4 regions of the Nonomuraea africana genome follow, and region 2 is predicted to be linked to each of the others. Evidence: riboswitches for the same ligand, from Rfam matches in the RefSeq annotation. Region 2 holds a riboswitch; each other region holds the start of a gene.
The links. A riboswitch is a leader RNA that binds a small molecule or an ion and turns the genes downstream of it on or off. The one in region 2 is predicted to bind cyclic di-AMP.
Positions count from the first base shown of each region.

Region 1 (3,380 bases), 1.1 Mb from region 2:
GAGGTTCACCCCTCCGCGGCGGGTGCCACCTGCCGTCGGGGCCGCGTTCGAAGGGAGGCACCAGGGACCGGTGCCGTTGGGGGACGGCTCGGGGTGTGCGGATCGGGGAGGCGCGGGACTCCCCGTCGGCCGGCGAGGTAGGAAACAATGCCCGCATGACGGACCGGACCGTGCGGATCTCGAAGTACCTCGCCAAACACCTGCGCCATGACCCCGGCGCCATCGGGATCACGCTCGACGCGCAGGGCTGGGTCCCGATCGACGAGTTGCTGGACGCCGCGGCCAGGGACGGCTTCCCCATCACCAGGGACGAGCTCTCCCGGGCGGTCTCCGACAACGACAAGCAGCGGTACGCCATCGCGGGCGACCTGATCAGAGCGAGCCAGGGTCACTCGGTCGCCGTGGATCTCGGTTTGCCGCCCGTCGAGCCTCCCGCGATCCTTTACCACGGGACCGCTCCCCGCAGCCTGGCGGCCATCAAGGCGTCGGGGTTGCTGCCGATGTCGAGGCAGTACGTCCACCTCTCGGCCGACCGCGCCACGGCCGAGCGGGTCGGCGCTCGCCGGGGGACTCCGGTGATGCTGGTCGTCGCCTCGGGGGAGATGCACGCGGGTGGACACGAGTTCAGGGTCAGCGCCAACGGGGTGTGGCTGGCCGACGCCGTCCCGCCGGAGTTCCTCCGCTTTCCCGGCTGACGGATCAGGCCTGCGGGGTTCCTGGGAGTCAGAGGGGGTGCCCCGGATGACGGCCGGGGGTGGAGGTTCCCAGGCCGCAGATCCCCAAGGCGTTCGCCGGGGTGAGAAGTGGGGTGCGGCAGTGCGGCCCCGATGATCCGTGGCCGTCTCGCTCGCCAAGGTCATGCAATCCCGGAGCGGCCGGGAACACCCTTACCGACTCAGGCAAAACCCCGGCCGCCGGGGACGCCCCTCAGCTGGAGAGGTGCCCCCGGCGGCCGGGGCAGGGGAGTCGCGAGCGGACTACGCGCCCGAGTACTGCGGGTAGCCGTACCCTACGACCTGCGACTTCGGACGCACCCGCTGCTCGACGGCACCGTTACCGGTGTTGCCCTCGATCGTGGTGATCGTGCCGTTGCCGTTGTCCTTCTCGACGAACCCGACGTGGTTGATGGAGCTGATGCTCTTGCCGCCGCTCCACGAGAAGAAGACGACCGCGCCGGGCTTGGGGGTGGTGCCCCAGCGCTTGTTGGCCTTGAACCACTTGGCGTGGGTCACGGTGTAGGCGTCCCATCCGACCTGGGGACGGGCGCCGGTCATCTCGCCGACCCACGAGACGAACATCGCGCACCACGCGGCGTTGGCGTAGGCACGGGGGCTGCCGCCGTCACGAGCGACGGTCTCCCTGGCGCGGGGGGAGTTGACGTACCAGTCCTGGAACTTGGTGCCACCGCCGGAGGCGTTCTCCTTGATGCCGATCTGCTTCTTAGCCGCGGCGAGGACGGCAGAGGCGGTGGGCATGGCGGGGATGCGCTGCTTGACGGCGGCCTGCTTGCCGTCGGTCTTCTGTGCGGCCATTGCGGCCACGTGGGACTTGTCCTGGGGGGCGGGAGCGGTGTCGGCCTGGGCGGCCTGCGTGGGAACCAGCGAACCTGCGACCACCGCTGCGCCGAGGGCGGCGTGGGCGTAGGACAGCTTGGGGGCACGGCTACGACGGTGCTTGGCCATGAAAGGGGGACTCTCCTTGCTTAGCTTCATGCCGCTTACCGGGTTAGCTGACGGGTTCGGACGTGAAGCTGCCCTACGGCACGGTGTGCCGATTCACCCCAGAAGGATTGGGTCCCCGGTTCCGCATGGTGCGGATTCAGCGGTCACAGGCAGGGGGCCTGTGATGATCTGCAATGTCAGGCAATGTCCGGTTAGTCCGGGTTTATGCCTCGAGTGACCCCAAGGTAATACATGAGGCAAGTTGGATACAAATTGATAAAGGTCCCGCGATCATCTACGGTCAGGTCATGTCGCCCCAGGACCTGTTCAACCACGGCCTGCAGGAGGACGGACGCCGTCCACGCGAAGCACGCAGATGGTATCTCCTGGCGATCGAATCAGGGCACCAGGAGGCCGCCCGCAGGGCGGCCTTCAACCTCGCCCTCATCGAGGATGAGGACGGCCGTGTCGACGAGGCCCGCCACTGGTACGGCAGGGCCGGCACCCCCCGGGCGATGTTCAATCTGGGCGTCCTGGAAGAGGGCTGCGGCAACGCCGAGGCGGCACGTCACTGGTACGCAAAGGCCGTGGAAAGTGGCCACGCCGAGGCCGCGCCCCGGGCGATGTTCAACCTGGGACTCCTGGAGGACCGGGCCGGCGACCGCACGAGGGCCCGCGGCCACTACCTGATGGCGGTCGGCTCGGGCCACGAGGAGGCCGCCGCGCGGGCCCGCGCGAACCTCGAGGCGCTCAGCGAGCACCCAGCCTGACCCGCGCCTCCTCCAGCATCCGCATCATCGCCAGGCTCTCGTCCAGCGGCATGATCGCGCTCTCCGTCCTGCCCTCCCGCAGCGCCTCGCGCACCTCGCGGATCTCGCCCGCGTAGCCGTTCGACGAAGGGTCAAGAACGCGTTCCTCGGTCTCGAAGCCGGGACCCGACAGCGTGACGCGCTGCGGCGCCCAGAACGGCGCGGCGATGTCGGCGCGCAGCCCCGTGCCCACCACGGTCGCGGTGTTGGCCAGCGGACTGATCAACGAGGTGTCGAGCAGCGCGCGAGCCCCGCCCTCGTAGGTCAGCAGCGCCCCCACCTCGGCGTCGACACCAGAGGGACCGAGCGATCCTGTGAGATGCGTCTCAGCCGGCTCGCCGAGCAGCAGATGCGCCAGCCCGAACGGATAGATGCCCAGGTCGAGCAGGACCCCGCCGCCCAGCGCAGGGTTCCAGAGGCGGTGCTTCTCCTCGTACGGCAGGACGAACCCGAACGACGCCTGGACCGAGCGCAGCGCGCCGAACCGCTCCTCGGTCAGCAGCCCCCTGATCAGGGGGTTGAACCGCATCCACATCGCTTCCATCAGGAACACGCCGGCCTGCCTGGCCAGCTTCACCATGCGCTCCGCGTCGGCCAGCGAGGCGGCCAGCGGCTTCTCGCACAGCACCGCCTTGCCCGCCGCGATCGCCGCCTCGGCCACCTCCAGGTGCTGGGCGTGCGGGGTGGCCACGTAGACCACGTCCACCGCCGGATCGGCGCACAGGTCGGCGTAGGAGCCGTAGGCCGAGTCCGCGCCCAGGGTCGCGGCCAGCTCCGTCGCCCTGCCCAGATCGCGCGAGCCGACCGCGGCCACCCGCATCCCGGGCTCGGCGGCGATCACCGCGCCGACCGTCCTGGCGATCCCACCGGTCGCCGCGATTCCCCAAGCCAGATCAGCCATGAGAGTCCT
Region 1 covers NZ_JADBEF010000001.1:1,771,657-1,775,036, forward strand. The annotation lists gene H4W81_RS08160 (RNA 2'-phosphotransferase) at 156-695, shown strand; gene H4W81_RS08165 (CHAP domain-containing protein) at 978-1,682, opposite strand; cyclic di-AMP (ydaO/yuaA leader) riboswitch at 1,700-1,834, opposite strand; gene H4W81_RS08170 (SEL1-like repeat protein) at 1,970-2,431, shown strand; gene H4W81_RS08175 (Gfo/Idh/MocA family protein) at 2,412-3,371, opposite strand.
Region 1: linked by a shared signal. The riboswitch ahead of H4W81_RS08165 (CHAP domain-containing protein) and the one ahead of H4W81_RS02960 (coiled-coil domain-containing protein) in region 2 are both predicted to bind cyclic di-AMP.

Region 2 (3,380 bases):
CGTCCTCGGCCGGATAGCGGATCCTGGTGCCCTGCACGGGCCCGCACCAGCGCATGAGCTCGTGGACGGCGCGCGGCGTCAGCTCGGGTTCGGCCCGCAGCATGGCCAGCTGGTCGGGGTGGGTGAGCAGGGCTGCGACGCCGTTGCCGATCAGGTGCGCGGTGGTCTCGTGCCCGGCGAGGACGAGCGTGACCACCATCGTGATCAGCTCGGCGTCGGTGAAGCGGTCCTCGTCGTCGTCGTGCGCCCTGATGAGCCCGGTGAGCAGGTCGTCGGCGGGCACGGCGCGGCGGCGCGGGATCAGGTCGCGGATGTAGTCGATCATGCTGATCAGCGGCTCGGTCAGGGCGCCTGGCGCCATGGACACCATCCTGGATCCCCAGCCGCGCCACAGCGGGCGGTCGCCCTCGGGGATGCCGACGAGCTCGCAGATGACCGTGATCGGCAGCGGGTAGGCGTACTCCTCGACGAGGTCGACGACGCGGTCGCCGGGCAGCGAGTCGAGCAGCCTGTCGCTGATCTCCTCCACCCGTGGACGCATCTCCACGACGCGCCTGGCGGTGAAGGCCCGCGAGACCAGCCTGCGCAGCCTGAGATGGTCGTCGCCGTCGGAGTCGAGGATGCCGTCGGTGAGGTAGCCGACGTACTCGTCAGGGATCCCGCGGGCCTTGACGAGCTTCTCGCGCAGGTCGGGGACGTCGCCGCCGGGGATGGAGGCCGGGTTGTTGACGAAGCGGTGGTCGCCGAGCACGGTCTTGACGTCCTCGTACCGGGTGACCAGCCAGACCGGGGTGTCCTGGCCGGGGAAGGAGGCGCGCGCGATCGGCGCCTCCTCCCTGACTCTGGAGAAGCCCCTGAAGGGGTCGGCCAGCAGTGCGGGATCCATCAGGTTGACGGTGTCCATCGTCGCCTCTCGTGACCGGAATGAGAAATCTGGTCATCGAGTCAAACGTACGCCTGCCGACCCCTCCGGGCAAGGAAGGATCAGTGCATCGAGATGTGCACGTGGTCGTAGTGGTTGGCGGTGATGCTTCCCCTGTCGGACATCGAGCGCCAGCCGCCGCCGCTGTTGATCCGCTGCCGCCAGATGACGTACTTCACGCCGAGGCGGCTCTGGTTCTTCAGCGCCCAGGCCGCGATCTGGTCGCCGAGCGCCTGGTTGGCGCCCGTGGGGGAGCTGCCGCCCGAGCTCATCATGAAGTCGCAGGCGCGCCCCAGCGGGTGCTCGCCGTTGTTGTCGACCCGGTAGCACCCCACCTCGAACGGCAGGTTGAAGGCCTTCTTGATCTCGTCGCGCATGAGCCGGGTGCGCGGCGTGATGTTGTCGGACCCTGACGGCAGCTCGGGCGCCCAGCTGCCGTCGGCCTTACGGCCGGGACCGGTCGGGACGAGGTTCTGGAGCTTCTTCTCGATCTCGTCGATCATGCCCTCGGCCTCCTTCCGATCGTCGGCGACCTGGTCGGCCTGCTCGTCGATCTCGTCGGCCAGGGCCGTGGCCTCGGTGGCCGCCTGCTTCTGCACGTCGCGGGCGGCGGCGACGTTCTGCACGACGGCGTTCTGCTCGGCGCTCAGCTGTTCCATGAGCGCGGCGCTGGTCAGATCGGGGGTGTACATAAGGGTGGGCAGGTCCGGGGCATTGGCCTGGTAGCGCATCTCGGTGATCTGCGAGGCGACGTTCTCCGCCTTGGCGAGCGTCTGCTCGGCGGCGGCCAGGCGCTCCTTGGCCGCCGCGGCCGCCTTCTGCGCCTCGGCCAGCGCGACCCGCTTGGCGTTGTAGCTCTCGATGAGCTGGTCGACCTTGGTGTTGAGCTTCTTCAGCTCGGCCCGCAACTCCTTCTCCGACGGCTTGGGGTCAGCCGAGGAGACGGAGGCGGTGCCGAGAACGAGGGAAAGCGCGGCGATGGCGGCGCAGGCGAAACGAGACGTGGGGGACGCCACGAATGATCCTCTCCGTCTGCCGACCGGGTTAGCTGACGGGTTCGGGCGGGAGATGTGGCCCTACCACGGAACGTGGATTCACCCCAGGTGCATGGGTCCCCGGCTCCCGGGCGACTTGCCCGGGATTAGGCGTGCAACGGCTGTGAAAGCCGATGTCAGAGGGATATTAGTAGTAAAACGCCGGTAATGCGACTCCAAGCGGAGATCAATTAGTGATCTACCTGTGATCGAAGTAGCTGCGCGGCCTCCTCGGGCAGCACGTCGTTGACGAAAGCCCCCATCGCCGACTCCGAGCCCGCCAGGTACTTCAGCTTGCCCGGCGCCCTGCGGATGCTGAACAGCTCCATGTGAAGATAGGCGAGATCACGGCCCTGCCGTACGGGGGCCTGGTGCCAGGCGGCGACGTACGGCATGACCACCCCGAACAACCCGTCGAGCGCCCGCAGCACCCTGGTGTAGACCGGACCGAACGCGGCGCGCTCCTCCTGGGTGAGCGCGGCCAGGTCGGGCACCTGGCGGTGCGGGTAGAGGTGCACCTCGAACGGGTAACGCGCGGCGGCGGGCACGAACGCGGTCCAGTGCTCGTTGGCGGCGACCACGCGCTCGCCGACCCGCTCGGCGGCCAGCACCCCTGCGAAGAGGCCAGGTCGCTTGGCGGCGGCGGCCAGGTGCTGCCGGGTGCGGGGGGTGACGTAGGGGTAGGCGTAGATCTGGCCGTGCGGGTGGGCCAGCGTGATGCCGATCTCGGCGCCCCTGTTCTCGAAGCAGAAGACCTGCTCGACGCCCGGGATCTCGGACAGCTCCGCCGTACGGTCTGCCCACGCCTCCATGACCAGCTCGACCTGCTCGTCGGTGAGCCGGGAGAAGGAGGAGGTGTGGTCGGAGGCGAAGCAGACCACCTCGCAACGCCCCACGCCGGGACGGACCTCGCTGAGGCCGCCGGCCTCGGCGTAGCTGCCGAGATTCGTGGAGAAGCTGGGAAAGCGGTTCTCGAAGACCACCACGTCGTAGGACGAGGCGGGGATCTCCGTCAGCTTGCCCGGCGTGGAGGGGCACAGCGGGCACTCGTCGGCGGGCGGCAGGAAGGTGCGGGTCTGGCGGTGGCCCGCCATCGCCACCCACTCCTCGGTGAGCGGGTCGTAACGCAGCTCGGAGGCCACGGGCCTGGGCGGCAGCTCGCGCTCGTCGATCGCGCTCCGGTCGGCGTCGTCGCGCCGATCGAAGTAGATCAGCTCTCGGCCGTCGGCCATGTGCGCGATGGTGCGCTTCACTTCGTGTCCTCCGCGATGATCAGTTCTCCGGCCCGCTCGGCCAGCTCCCTGCGCGCGGCCTCCGGTAGGCCCGCGTCGCTGATGACGACGTCGGCCTCCGACAGCTCCGCGATCGTGCTGATGCCGACCGTGCCCCACTTGGTGTGGTCGGCGGGGACGACCAGGCGGTGC
Region 2 covers NZ_JADBEF010000001.1:651,434-654,813, forward strand. The annotation lists gene H4W81_RS02955 (cytochrome P450 family protein) at 1-886, opposite strand, end outside; gene H4W81_RS02960 (coiled-coil domain-containing protein) at 985-1,938, opposite strand; cyclic di-AMP (ydaO/yuaA leader) riboswitch at 1,942-2,080, opposite strand; gene galT (galactose-1-phosphate uridylyltransferase) at 2,148-3,209, opposite strand; gene H4W81_RS02970 (DeoR/GlpR family DNA-binding transcription regulator) at 3,206-3,380, opposite strand, start outside.

Region 3 (3,380 bases), 5.1 Mb from region 2:
GCCGGAGGAGGCGCTCGCCGAACGCGCGGCAGACGCCCAGCTGCTGGTCCTGGGAAGCGGGGGCGCCGGCGAGTTCGCCTCGCTGCTCATGGGCTCCACCAGCCGCGCGCTGACGGCCCGGCCGCCGTGCCCGACCGTCGTGGTCCGCGAACCCTCCGCCCACGGCGAGGTCGTCGTAGAGATCACCGGCGCGAAGGGGCAGGACCGCGTCCTGGCCTTCGCCTTCGAGGAGGCCGCGCTCCGCGAGACTCCGCTCAGAGCCGTGCATCCCTGGTCGCACCCCAGGCCGCGCCCGCACGAGGACCTCTCGCGGGAGGAACGCCGCCTGATGGCCGAGGTCCTCGGCGGGTGGAAGGAGGCCTTCCCCGACGTCCTGGTGATCCAGGACACGCATCACGAGCGCGATCGCGAGAGGTTGCTCGTCGAGGCGTCCGAGCGGGCCGCCATGGTGGTGGTCGGCGCGCACGGCGGGCTCGTCGGACTGTCCACGCCCGCCTCTCACACGCTGCTGCGCCACGCGCGCTGTCCGGTGGCCGTGGTCGGCTGCTGACCCCTCGGAGCGCGGGACCGGGGCCGTCGGTCCGGCCTCGGCGAGGTTCTCATGGGACGAGCCGGTTTCGCGGCGTGCGCGCGGTCGTGCGAAGCTGTCTCTGTCCCCAAGACCAGGAGGTCCTGATGGCTGAAACACCTGCGGAACCCGAGCCCACCGAGGCCCCCGAGGATGAGCTGAAGCGGAAGTTCCGCGAGGCGCTGGAGCGCAAGAACAACCAGCACGCCGACTCGGTCGCGGGCGGCAGGGGGAAGGATCCGTCGAAGATCCATGGCGCCCACGGTCCCGCTTCGAACAAGCGGACCTTCCGTCGTAAGAGCGGCGGCTGACGCCTGGTCTCCAGGGGAGGGTACGGCTTGCCGTACCCTCCCCGGATCTCGCCGGACCCTCGCCCATCGGCTGGAGGGTCGCGAGACGAGTGGCCGACCACGGCAGGGGCGGCATGAGGTGCTCCCTTTACCTGCCGCCGGAGTGAGTCCTTTACCTCCCGCTGGGCCGAGCGAGGGTCAACCCGGCGATGGCGCGCGGGCGGCCGAAAAGCGCCCCGAAGTGTGACCTCGCGCACCCCGTTCCCCCCGTACGGCGGGCGCAACAGGCTGCCGTTCGCCAAGGAATTTCATGATTTTCCTTGCTAGATCGTATTAATGATCAGAATGCGCGCATTCCATGGTTTCCCAGGGGTTTCGGGCGACAGCAACCCTGTCGAATCATGACGATAAAGGGTAGATCTTCTACCCAATTCATGGGTTTGCTTTTGCCTTTGGGGTGTTTTGCCCCTAGAGTCCATTGCGTTACCAGCTGGTGACCTTGCCCTTCACCAGGAAGGCAGGCCGGCTGGCGCCGAATCCCGCAGTGCGGGAACCGGGGACCCATCTCATTGGGGTGAATCCGGCCCACGGGCCGGTAGGGCATCTCCACGCCCGAACCCGTCAGCTAACCCGGTAGGCGAGATGGAGAGGACCAGACCCCCATGCACTACCGCCACGCCCCCTTCGCGATAACGCCTGCCGCCTGCTAGAGCGGCCCCCCTTTCACTTCCCCCCTTTTCCGCGCTCCGCGTAGCGTCCGTTCGGCCTGTGCCCGGCTACGCCTTTGCCTGATCTCTCTTTGAGCGCGGCATTCCCATTGCCTCAACCAAAGGACTTTCATGACCGCCCGCTTCGGCATGCGCGTTTCCGCCCTGCTCGTCACCACCGCCCTGACCGTCGGCGCCGGCGCCACCGCCGCTTTCGCCGAGCCCACCGCTCCCGACATCAGCCAGGCCACCGAGCAGCGGACCCTCCTCAAGGGATCCACCACCGCCTCCTACTACTGGGACGACGCCTCCGGCCGCGCCGGTGACACCGGTCTGCCCGCCAGTGGCATCTCGATGCGCAAGGGCCTGGCCGCCAGCCCGAGCTGGCCCCTCATGACCGAGGGCTACGTCATCTACAAGGGCAAGAAGGCCCCGTTCTTCATCGGTGACCGCGGTCCCGGCAACCCCTCGAACAACGGCATCATGCTCGATCTCGACGCCAAGACCTTCGCCGACCTGACCGGCGGCACGTTCAACTCCAGCACGCTGGGCGTGGACGGCAACGGCGGCGCCGGCCACATCAAGGTCCAGTACGTCATCACCAAGTGGGGCAACGGCGTGGGCAAGAAGAACCACCCCGTCGCCTTCTCCACCGGCGCGTGGGGCCGCAAGGACACCAACCCGGCCAAGCCCCCCGTGGACATGGTCGCCGTCGCGGCCAAGAAGGCCGAGGCCGAGAAGGCCGCGGAGGCCAAGAAGAAGGCCGAGGCCGAGAAGGTCGCCGCGCTGAAGGTCGCGGCGGCGAAGAAGGCCGAGGAGGCCAAGGCGGCCGAGAAGGCCGTGGCCGCCGCGCCCGCCACGCTGGACGCCAACGTCGCCGCCGCCGCGGCCGAGACCGACACCTCCCACACCGGCACCGCGCTCGCCCTCGTCGGCGGCCTCGCGGTCGTGGGCGGCGCCGGCTTCCTGAGCCGCGGCCGGATCCGCAAGGCCGTCCGCCGCTAGGACCGCCGCCGGACAGCCTTGCCGTCATGCGGAACAGAATGTCATTCTGTTCCGCATGACGCTCATGGCGAAGAGCAACGGCATCGAGATCGCCTACGACACCTTCGGCACCCCTGGTGACCGCCCGCTCCTGCTGATCATGGGGCTCGGCTCGCAGCTCGTCCACTGGGACGAGGAGTTCTGCGAGCTTTTGGCGTCCAGGGGGAACCAGGTCGTCAGGTACGACAACCGCGACGTGGGGCTCTCCACCCATCTCACCGACGCGGGGGTGCCCGAGCCCGCTCCAGGCGCGGCCGCGCCGTACCTGCTGAGCGACATGGCGGACGACGCGGCCGGCCTCATGGACGCGCTCGGCTGGCAGGCCGCCCACGTGCTGGGCGTCTCGATGGGCGGCATGATCGCCCAGGCGCTCGCCATCGGCCATCCCGGCAGGGTGCTCACGCTCACCTCGATCATGTCCACGCCCAGCCCGGAGGCGGGCCCGCCCACGCCCGAGGCCATGGCCGCGCTGTTCTCGCCGCCCGCGCCCGACAGGGCGACCGCCGTCGAGCGGGCGCTGGAGATCTGGGCGGTGATCGGCTCGCCCGGCTACGAGATGGACCGCGAGCGCGTCGCGAAGGTCGCGGGCCTGGCCTACGACCGCTCCTACGACCCCGCGGGGACCACCCGCCAGCTCGCCGCGATCCTCGCCTCCGGTGACCGTACCGAGAGGCTGGGCGGGCTGGACCTGCCCGCCCTGGTGATCCATGGCGAGGCCGACCCGCTGGTGCAGATCTCCGGTGGCAGGGCCACCGCCGCCGCCATCCCCGG
Region 3 covers NZ_JADBEF010000001.1:5,792,726-5,796,105, reverse strand. The annotation lists gene H4W81_RS27480 (universal stress protein) at 1-550, shown strand, start outside; gene H4W81_RS27475 (DUF5302 domain-containing protein) at 676-879, shown strand; cyclic di-AMP (ydaO/yuaA leader) riboswitch at 1,379-1,513, shown strand; gene H4W81_RS47655 (hypothetical protein) at 1,698-2,570, shown strand; gene H4W81_RS27465 (alpha/beta fold hydrolase) at 2,626-3,380, shown strand, end outside.
Region 3: linked by a shared signal. The riboswitch ahead of H4W81_RS47655 (hypothetical protein) and the one ahead of H4W81_RS02960 (coiled-coil domain-containing protein) in region 2 are both predicted to bind cyclic di-AMP.

Region 4 (3,380 bases), 1.3 Mb from region 2:
CTCGCACCCGGGTAGATTTGGTGGTCATGTCACCGCGTGGCGTTGCGATCCCCGACGTACGGCAGCAGCTTTTCGACGCCGCCGAGCGGATCCTGCTGCGCGCGGGCCCCTCAGAGCTGACGGGCAGGGCGGTCACCAAGGAGGCCGGCTGCGCGACCGGTCTGCTCTACAACCACTTCTCCGACATGGACGGGTTCCTGGCCGAGCTGTTTCTCGACCGAGCAGGCAAGGCGGGGGCGGCCCTGTCGGCTCTCACGACCCTCGCGGGCACCGGCGACGTCGTGGACAACCTGATGTCAGCCATCGAGACCCTGCTCACGGGCAATCTGCTGGCCCTCGCCGGCCTGGCGATGGCCAGGCCGGCGATCCTCAGCCACCTGGGCGAGGCGCTCAGCCAAGGAACCCTCGAGATCGACGCCAGCGAGCGCGCATTCGCCGCCTACCTGAAGGCAGAGAAGGAGCACGGCAGGATCGCGGCCGAGGCAGACACCGAGTCGCTGGCGCTCGCGCTGGTGGGTGCGGCGCACCAGCTCCTGCTCACTCGCGGTCCCCATGCCCCGGATCTCCGCGAGCGCATACGCAAGGTCGCCACCGCCCTCACCGAGGGCGTCTCTCCACGCGGCTAGGACGGATCTTCGCGCAACATGACACGTAGACAGCAGGCCTGTCCTTCGAGGGTTTCTCCGGCCGGGCCGTGAGGCCCGACCGGAGAAGGAACCCTATGCGAGCAATCCCCGGTGCCGCCCGGCTGGTCGGCGGTGTCGGCCAACCGCCGCCGCCACCTGAGCCGATTGCCTGTCCCGGACGCGCTTGACGACCACAGCGGTGCACAGCAGAGCGACGAGCACGGCGGCCGGCGCGGTCGCGTCCTGAATCTGCGGAAGCCCGCTGGAGCTCGCCGACGTCACGTTGACGAACGCTTGTTGCGCCGATGCGGACACGTTCTGCACCGGTGGGGCCTTCACCGGGGGTGAGGGTGCTGCGCCGACCGCAGCGCCCTCGCCTTCTTCGGCGACGACCTCGTCGAGCGCGCCGCTGTTCTCCTGCACCTTCCGAGGCAGGCCGTAGCCGACGACCTTGCTCTGATCGCGCTCCTTGCGCTTGAGCCACACCCGGTCGACGTTGCCCTCGATCGTGAAGATCTTGGCTCCGTCCACCCGCTCGACGATTCCGACATGGTCGATGCCTTCGACGCTGTCCGAGCCGGACCAGTCATAGAAGACGAGGGCCCCGGGTTCGGGCTGGTCGCTCCACGCGCCCTGCTGCTTGAACCACTTCGCGTGGTCGACGGTGGACGCGAACTCTCCGACGTACTCCTGGACACCGGCCTGATGGGCGGCCCAGGTGATGAACATGTCGCACCAAGGCGCGGTCTTGAAGTAGGAGTCGCTCTGGTCCACGTTGGCGTAGTACCAGTCGCCGAACTTGGTGTAGCCGTTGCTCTGTTCCCGGTAACCGAGATCCTTTTGGGCAGCCTCAAGCAGCCCTTCCACGATTGATGGCATGAGGTGGGGGAATGGCCCTTTCTCCTTCACCGCCTACCGGGTTAGCTGACGGGTTCGGGCCAGGAGTCGCCCTACCACCACGCATGGTGGATTCACCCCGGGCATGGATCGCTCCACGCCAAGTGGGTCCCCGGTTCCCGTGACGGGCGTGCCCGTCACCGCTGGGATTCGGCGGCCGACCGGCCGCCCTCGGGGGTGAAGGCAAGTCGCCGATCAGTACGTGCGATGTAGGAGGAAGGTAGCGATTCCTTGACCAAACCGCAGCAATAGGCACAAAAGATCTACCAATCGCTGCTTGGCCGCTTACTCGCTGTCAACAGGGAAGGTGCAGGGCAACGGCGGCGAGCAGGACGCCGGACAGAGTTGCCAGGGACAGCAGGAGCACGGCTCTCGGGCCGGGGTGGCGAGCCTGCCCACGGCCTGCCTCAAGTCGAGCGATTCGTTGCTTCATCCGCCGCCCCGACTCGTCACCCGCCCCCAGACTCCCGGTCGGTCCCGTCACGGGAGTGAGCCGGTGGAGCGCGTCGACGACCGGGGCCACCCCGCACCGCCGGACGGCCGCGTCGTCCGCCACCATCTCGACCAGCGTTGAGAGCTCGGTCACGGCGTGCTTCACGGTCGCCGACCACGGAAGTGCCGTGCGCATGGCGTCCGCGACGGCGAGCACCAGGTGATGACGGTGCTGGAGATGGCACCGTTCGTGCTCCAGTACAGCCTCCACCTGCGCGCCGTCCAGTTGCTTCAGCAGACCGGTGGTCATCACGATCGGCCGCGCCCGCCTCGGCAGGCAGTAGATGAGCGCGAAGGGATGCTCGATGAGGCAGACGTCCCTGGGGCTGTCGGGATACCGCGCGATCAGCTGAACCATCTCGTGGTGTCGCCGTCGTTCGGTGACCGTACGGCTGACGCGGGTCATCCCTCGCCACGCGGCCAGCAGGAGCCAGCCACCACCCACCACCGCGACGGCTAATGCGGCCAGTTCTCCGACATGAGTGTGACCTGGCATACAGGAACGCAGGTGCTCGAACCACCTGTGCAGCGGTCCCGGCGGCCAGGCGAGAATCATGAGCGTCAAGGTGAGCAAAACAACGGCCATGGCGGCGAGGAGGCTCACCCACAGAACCACAGCCGTCGCCGGCCGACGAGAGGGCCATGTGGCACGCGCGAGGACCGGCCCCGCCCACTGGCTGATCAAATATAGGGCGACGACCAGGCCGGCGACGATCATCGTCACGGCGCCTCACGCTTTTCGTTGATGTCCGACGAGCGGTACGTGAGGGCGTCGAGAAGTCGTTGGGCGTCGTCAGGGTCGACGCTCTCGGCGAATCTGGCGAGAGCAGGCCCTCGCTCCGGCAGGTTGGCCAGCGCCTCGAGCATGACTGCCACGACATGTTCCTCGCGGCTGGCCACGGCCGTGTAGGCGATGGCGATCCCCACGGGCCTGCGAGTGACGAAGCCCTTCCGGGCGAGCCTGTCGGTGACTGTCTGAACCGTGGTGTAGGCGAGAGGTTTGTCCCTTCCGCGGTTGATCTGATCGAGCAGTTCGCGGATCAGGAGCGGCCCGTTCGCCGTCCACAGTGCTTCCATGATTGCCTGCTCAAGCGGGCCGAACTCCGCCATCACCCGTCACTCTCCCATGGCCCTTCGCTGCGCCCTCATGACTGTTACCGAGGGTCTCAGAAGCAATCATGCCGCCACAAATATGTCCGTATGGGGGCGTGAAACGCCTCCGAACGATCACAGCGGGCTGATGCACCCCGTGGGCCGGTGGAGAGTACCGCCGAAGGTAAAGTTTGGATCGCCGAACAGCAGCTCACGAGGGGGTTTCGGTCGGCGACGTTGATGAACCCTTTGCGTTTTATGTACCTCTTACGT
Region 4 covers NZ_JADBEF010000001.1:1,955,500-1,958,879, reverse strand. The annotation lists gene H4W81_RS09005 (TetR/AcrR family transcriptional regulator) at 27-626, shown strand; gene H4W81_RS09000 (CHAP domain-containing protein) at 720-1,493, opposite strand; cyclic di-AMP (ydaO/yuaA leader) riboswitch at 1,521-1,689, opposite strand; gene H4W81_RS08995 (M56 family metallopeptidase) at 1,819-2,733, opposite strand; gene H4W81_RS08990 (BlaI/MecI/CopY family transcriptional regulator) at 2,736-3,125, opposite strand.
Region 4: linked by a shared signal. The riboswitch ahead of H4W81_RS09000 (CHAP domain-containing protein) and the one ahead of H4W81_RS02960 (coiled-coil domain-containing protein) in region 2 are both predicted to bind cyclic di-AMP.